2 regions of the Terribacillus aidingensis genome follow, and region 2 is predicted to be linked to the other one. Evidence: riboswitches for the same ligand, from Rfam matches in the RefSeq annotation. Region 2 holds a riboswitch; the other holds the start of a gene.
The links. Region 2 has a riboswitch for FMN ahead of ABXS78_RS12280 (ECF transporter S component). Riboswitches for the same ligand answer to the same signal wherever they lie in the genome.

Region 1: linked by a shared signal. The riboswitch ahead of ribE (riboflavin synthase) and the one ahead of ABXS78_RS12280 (ECF transporter S component) in region 2 are both predicted to bind FMN.

What each region holds. Positions count from the first base shown of each region.
Region 1 is NZ_CP159996.1:380,107-383,523, forward strand. Features, by position in the region: gene ABXS78_RS02090 (MFS transporter) at 1-836, opposite strand, end outside; gene ABXS78_RS02095 (winged helix-turn-helix domain-containing protein) at 839-1,459, opposite strand; FMN riboswitch at 1,615-1,755, shown strand; gene ribE (riboflavin synthase) at 2,092-2,739, shown strand; partial or broken gene ribB (3,4-dihydroxy-2-butanone-4-phosphate synthase) at 2,751-3,341, shown strand.
Region 2 is NZ_CP159996.1:2,329,536-2,332,952, forward strand. Features, by position in the region: gene ABXS78_RS12270 (PaaI family thioesterase) at 1-276, shown strand, start outside; gene ABXS78_RS12275 (TraR/DksA C4-type zinc finger protein) at 293-676, shown strand; gene ABXS78_RS12280 (ECF transporter S component) at 882-1,460, opposite strand; FMN riboswitch at 1,650-1,795, opposite strand; gene ABXS78_RS12285 (M20/M25/M40 family metallo-hydrolase) at 1,854-2,912, opposite strand; gene ABXS78_RS12290 (thioredoxin family protein) at 3,023-3,417, shown strand, end outside.

The sequences.
Region 1 (3,417 bases), 1.6 Mb from region 2:
AAGGTAGAAGCTAATAGCGCGCCTATTAAAGCCCCGCAAGACATAGCGGCCAAATATAAACCATATACGGCAGCTCCTTGTCGCTCATCTGCAAAAGCAGGCATGACCGCCATGGCGGCACCAATTGCCAGATTGCATAGTACTGCTCCAAAGAGTGCAGCAGCTAAAATGGTTGTAAAAAGTATCTTAAGTCCTTCTTTAAGTTCAGTGATGTAAGTGCTGAAGACAGAACGCGTATTATCGGCTTCACTGGTTTGCGCTCTATGGTGTGGGATTCTAAGGAAGCTGAATAAAAGGAAAGCAATACAGAAGGCAAAAGAATCGATGATGAATAGTAGTGTTGCTCCAAAGACAGCAATCATTACGCCTGCGATGGCATTAAAGATGAGATCGACACCTTGGTAAGCAAAGGAGAATAGTGCATTACCAGCAGGGAGTTCTTCTTTTTTCAGAACGATTGGCAATGCTTTTGTTTCTGTCGGATATGCAAATGCGTTAATAAAGGTCAGAATCGGCATGATGACGAGCAGCAGTGTAACAGACAGAAAGTCCAGCCAAGCTGCAAGTGGAATCAGCAGTATAAGCACGGCTTGCAGTGCTTGTGTCCACATCAGCGTGCTGCGAATTTGCCATCGATCAACCAGTGGCCCAATCAGGAATTGCAGTAGGTTCGGGATTTGTGTCAAGGCTCCTGCCAGACCTGAATAAAATGTGCTGTCGCTCAGATCATAAACGAGCCACATGGCCGCTATGAAATAAATGCTGTCTCCAATATTGCTTATAATTCGCCCCGAGAAAAGCAAGCCATAGTTACGCTGTTTCAGTATAGTGAACATCCTTAATCCTCCTCTTCCATCTCTACTTGATCAAATGATGGTGTGTCGATTTCAAAACCATAAGCGGAAAAATGATACAGCTTACCATTGGAATCATATTCAGCTGCCTCACTTTTTTCTCGCAGCTTCTCCATCAAACCGAATAAACCCTGAATAAACTCCTGAAAATCTGCTTCAGTGGCGCTGATTTCCCATATACTTCCGACTTTATCCCAATCTTTCGGATCAGTGGAACCGGCTGCTTTTGCAAAGGATGATTCTGGTGCAGTAAGGATCGCTGATTTTGTCTTATTTGTCATTTGTACATATAGCTGTCTTGTCGATTCACTGAGTTCTTCCGCGTAAGGCAGTAGATCTTCTGATGGGAAAAAGCCTCTGGCCGCAGCTCGATAGAATTTCTGTACAATACCATTTTTTTCTTCAGTCCGAATCACTTCGATCAAGCCGTTTTTCTCCAACTCTTTCAAATGATAATGAATCTTCGGTCTGCTCGTTTCCAGCAAGACAGCAAGCTGCTGTCCGGTATAAGATGTTTCAACTAACTTCATGATCATCTCTGCACGCAGCGGGTCACTGATTGCTTTTAACTGTTCAAAGGTTGTTAATGCCATAGCTTGTTTCATTGTATTCCTCCTCTTGTAAACATTTCTTGATCGGTCAAATTTATTTTACAGCTTTAGTTTAGTTATGGTTCCACTTATTGTCAATTAAATTTTCAGACTTTTTTCTTGCTGTACAACAACATAAAAAATATGTTAAAGTAGAGGCAATCGAATAGGTTTTCTCTTGGGGCAGGGTGAAATTCCCGACCGGCGGTGATAGGCAGCATAGCTGTCTTCAGTCCGTGACCCGTTATTATAACGGTGGATTTGGTGAGATTCCAAAGCCGACAGTACAGTCTGGATGGGAAAGAGGAAACGGCGTGCTATCCACACGCCACCAGCAGCTATTTCGTTGATTGACGATAGCTTGTTTCGCTATACTTTTAAAGCCAAAGCCCCAGAATCCATTATTCTGGGGCTTTTTATATGAAAGTTAGTGCTAGTTAGGAGCAAATTGGCAGGAGCGGCCAGCTTGCACCTTATTCGAGTGATTCATTTACAAGAATTTTGGTAAAAGATATATTGAATTGTTATAACCCCAAATAACCGTCACACAGCCCCAAGACGGTAATATTCCCGTTCGTAAGCATGACAGCAAGTGAAAATAACTTCTTGTTTCCTTGAGAAGCTCTCAGAAGAAAAGGAGGAGAAAAGTGTTTACTGGAATCATTCAGGAAGTAGGCAGCATTATTGATGTGAAAAGACAGGATAAGGCGATGCAGCTCACAATTGCCAGTGAAAAGCTGACAACAGATATGCACGTTGGGGACAGTATCTCCGTTAACGGTGTCTGTCTTACAGTTACTAGTTTCACCCCGTCTTATTTTCAGGCAGATGTGATGCCGGAAACGTTCCATTACAGTTCTTTGTCCAATTTGCAAAGTTCCGATCAAGTGAATCTGGAACCTGCTTTGCAGCCTAATGGAAGACTGGGAGGCCATTTTGTGAGTGGTCATGTAGATACAACAGGATCTATCCTATCCATTCGAGATGAGTCAAATGCTCGTTACATTGACATTGCTGTAACAAAAGGCCTGCAGTATTTGATGTCCAAAGGTTCAATTTCAGTTGATGGTGTGTCATTGACGGTGTTTGAAGTCCGGGAAGATACATTTACTATTTCGCTTATTCCGGAGACGAGGAAAGCGACAATCTTAGGCGAAAAGAAAGCTGGCGATCTAGTCAATCTCGAATTTGACCAGCTTGCTAAATACATGGAACGGTTGCTGGAGCATCGAAAAAGTCCACAGTCTGCAGGCATTACGGAAGAGACGTTAGCGCAGCACGGATTCATGGATTAGGAGGGAAATGTATGAAGACGACAATAGACATCGCAATAGAATACTTGAAAAGCGGTAAACCGATCATCGTTACAGACGATGAAGCAAGAGAGAACGAAGGAGATTTGCTGGCTTTAGCAGCGTATGCAAGCCCAGAAACAGTTAATTTTATGGCTTCTGTCGGAAAAGGTCTTATCTGTGCGCCTATTTCCCGGGAAATTGCCGAAAGATTGGATTTGCCGCCGATGGTAGCTAATAATACAGATCCGCATGGGACAGCTTTCACCGTTAGTATTGATCATATTGATTCTACTACTGGTATCAGTGCATTCGAACGGTCTCATACGATTTCCAAGCTGGCAGAAAGTGCAAGTAAACCGTCTGACTTCCAGCGCCCGGGACATATTTTTCCGCTGATCGCCCAGCAAAACGGTGTGCTGGAAAGACCTGGACATACAGAAGCAGCTGTTGATCTCGCTAGACTAGCAGGAACAGCAGAAGCCGGCTATATATGCGAAATCATGAATGAGGACGGTACAATGGCGCGCATGCCGGAACTTGAGAAATTAGCTGAGTTCCACCAGCTGCCAATTATCACAATCGCTGATTTAATTGCATATCGAGAACTTCAAGAAGCTAAAGTGGAGAAATAAACAGTAAAGATTTGCGAAAGTGCAGCAAGCATAAAACATTATCGAA
Region 2 (3,417 bases):
GGTTTCTTGCACGGAGGCGCCAGCGTAGCTCTGGCAGAGACAGCAGCAAGTATCGGCGGCAACCTGCACGCAGACCCATCAACACAGGCTGTGTTTGGACTGGAGATCAATGCAAACCATATTCGCAGTGTCCGGTCCGGTATCGTAACTGCGGTCGCTTCTCCGATTCATATTGGAAAATCGACGATGGTATGGCAAATAACGATTTCAGATGAGAATAAGGACCTGCTCTCTATCGCCCGCTGTACGCTGGCCGTGAAAACGAAAAGGCAATAAAGGAGATGGATTGAAAATGGATAAAAATAAATTGGATTATTTCCGCAAGCAATTGCTTGCAATGAAGGAAGAAGCAGAGGAACAAATGAAAGGGAATGACAGCTATAACAGCGCCAAGGAATTCCCTAATGATTCTACCGGGGAACTCTCGACAATCGTCAATCATCCAGGCGACCTTGGCACGGAGATGCATGACCGTGAGACAGCCGAAACATTGAAAGAAGTTGCACGTGAACGACTTCGCGATATTGAAGATGCACTAGATCGAATCGAAGAAGGCACTTACGGAGTAAGTGAGAAATCAGGCGAACCTATTCCGGAGGAGCGGCTGAAGGCTGAACCGACTGCCCGTTTACTTGTAGATGAACAAGCTGAATTAGAAGAAGCCAGAAGAGCTTAAAAAAGAGCATAAGAAAAGGCACCCTCGCAGGGTGCCTTTGTTAATTGCGGCGTATAAAGCCGTGCGGCCACATCCGCACGTGTCTAAGACGCGCTTTACCGACTTATGCAATTCAGCTCATCGCTAGACTATTGTAGCATGGACTACCCTTCTTTGCAACAACTGTTTTTAGGTCATAAAAAAAGCTCCCAACCGGGAGCTTCTCTTATGCTGCAGCTGTTCTTTTACGCTTCGCAAACCAAGGTTTCAATTTTGCAAATAGCGGTACGAAGACAATCGCAATGATGATACCTTTCAAAAGATTAAACGGCAGGATACCAGCAATGACTGCTGCCCATTTTGCATCAGCGCTCATTACAGGAGATCCTAAGAAGATGCTATATAACGGCAGGACAACAAAGTAATTCAACACACCCATTCCGACTGCCATGGTAACTGTACCCGTAGCCAATCCTGAAATAAGTGTTTTCTTGCCTGCTTTGAATTTATGATAAAAGTATGCTACCGGCATTACGAAAAGCATGCCTGCCAGGAAATTCGCTACGACGCCAACCGGGTCACCAGCACCTGTAAAGATAAGATATAATAAGTTCTTGATTGCCTCGACAGCAACACCTGCAAGTGGTGAAAACAGCAGTGCTGCAATCAGTACCGGAATTTCACTGAAGTCTATCTTCAAGTAAGGCGGCAGGAATGGAAGCGGGAAATTCAGCAGCATGAGCACCATGCTGATCGCTCCCAATAAAGCGAAAGTGATTGTTTTAGTTAACTTGGATGAACGCATAATCGTTCTCCTCCTTCATCTTGTTTATCGATTCTAACTCTTGATGAAGGGGAAGCTGCCTATCTACGTTAAAAAGCCCCGGAGCATAATGCTCTGGGGCTTGGAATATACGCAAATAAGCATGAAGATGTTAAACATACGGATACCGTATGGAAACAAGGATAGCCCGTTCGGCATCCCTCTTCTGCTTCGTATCTTCTCCCATCCAGACTTTCACTGTCGGTCCCGGACTTGCACCGGATCAGCCGCAGAACTACGTTCTGCGGGTCACGGACTTCAGCAGTTTTCCTGCTGTCACCGTCGGTCGGGAATTGCACCCTGCCCCGAAGATAGAATCGATTTAGTTTTGTTATTATATTATAACTGCTTTCTGCGCATTTGCAACCCCTATGCTCACAGATCCAATGGATTCAAGCTTTCTTCACCTGTAAGGTTTATCAGGAATTTTACCAATAGATCGATTTCCTGCTGGATGACCTGCAAACTTACTGTTTCTACCGGAGAGTGCATATAGCGAAGCGGCAAGGATACGAGCGCAGTCGACACACCTTTACCTGTATAGCGCATCTTATCTGCGTCCGTACCGGTGATTCGCGGCGTCAATTCGTATTGCAGCGGAATGTCCAGTTCCTTCGCTGCTTGCTCCAGCAAAAGATTTGCTTTACGGTTGATAGGTGCGCCTTTCGCCAGCACGGGACCCCCGTCCAAGCTGACATCCACTGCTTTACGCTTATTGACACCTGGATGGTCAGTCGCAAATGTAACGTCACAGGCAATCGCTAAATCCGGCTGGATTCCAGCTGCTGCGAAGTACGCACCTCCCATATTCGTTTCTTCATTCACTGTGCTGACTGCATATACGCCAACATTGACGTTCTCTTGCTTAAGCCGTCGGACAACTTCTCCTACGATGAATGAACCTGTACGGTTATCCAAACCTCGCCCAGTAACATAACGATCCATCAGCACTGATGGCTGCCGCTGGTACACGATCAAGTCACCTACTTGCACGTATTGCTCCATTTCCTGTTTAGACTTAGCTCCGCAATCAATATACAGATCTGGCAGTTCAAAGTCTCCCTTTACGCCTCCGAGATGCATCGCATTTACACCTACGACACCTGGAATCGTCTTGTTATAGCCTATGACCTGTACGGTCATACCGAGTGCAGCTTTTGCATTGAAGCGTCCCATTTCATCAATCTGCAGGAAACCGTTCTGGTCTATCCCCGTTACGACCATCGCAATTTCATCACAATGACCAGCAAGCAGCACTTTGAATTCTGCATCTGGATTCACTACTGCAATGGCATTACCTGACACATCTGTACGCATCTCATCTGCGTATGGAGCATATTCCTTCATCCACTTCTTCTGTATATCCATTTCATAGCTGGACGGAGATGCCGTCCGCAGCAGCTCCATTAAAAATCCCTGATTCTCTAGTTGCATATCTATCCGCCTTTTTATGTAGTCTTCTATCACTGTAGCATATTCAGAGGCTTATTTGTTTAGTTTATCCTACCGCTCGGGTAAACTAAACATCAGAAAGGATGAGGCACATGACGACATTAAACGAATGGTTTGAAAAAGGTATTAATATCGATGCGTATTTGGACTCCATGCAAACACATAAAGAAAATACAATGCATATCTACGATCACTACGAGCTTCCAGCTGACACAGAGTTTTTCAACACACTCCGCTCCCAAAAACTTCGAGCTATCGTACTGACAGAAGACTGGTGCGGGGATGCCATGCTGAATTTGCCGATTTTTTATCATATCGCACAAGCTGGAGCAATTGATGTTCGCATCCTTCGCCGTGATGAGAACTTGGAATTGATGGATCAATATCTGACTAATGGTAAAAGCCGTTCCATTCCGATCATCATCTTTATCAATCAAAATGGAGATGAAGTTGCGAAATGGGGTCCGCGAGCTCCAGAACTGCAAGT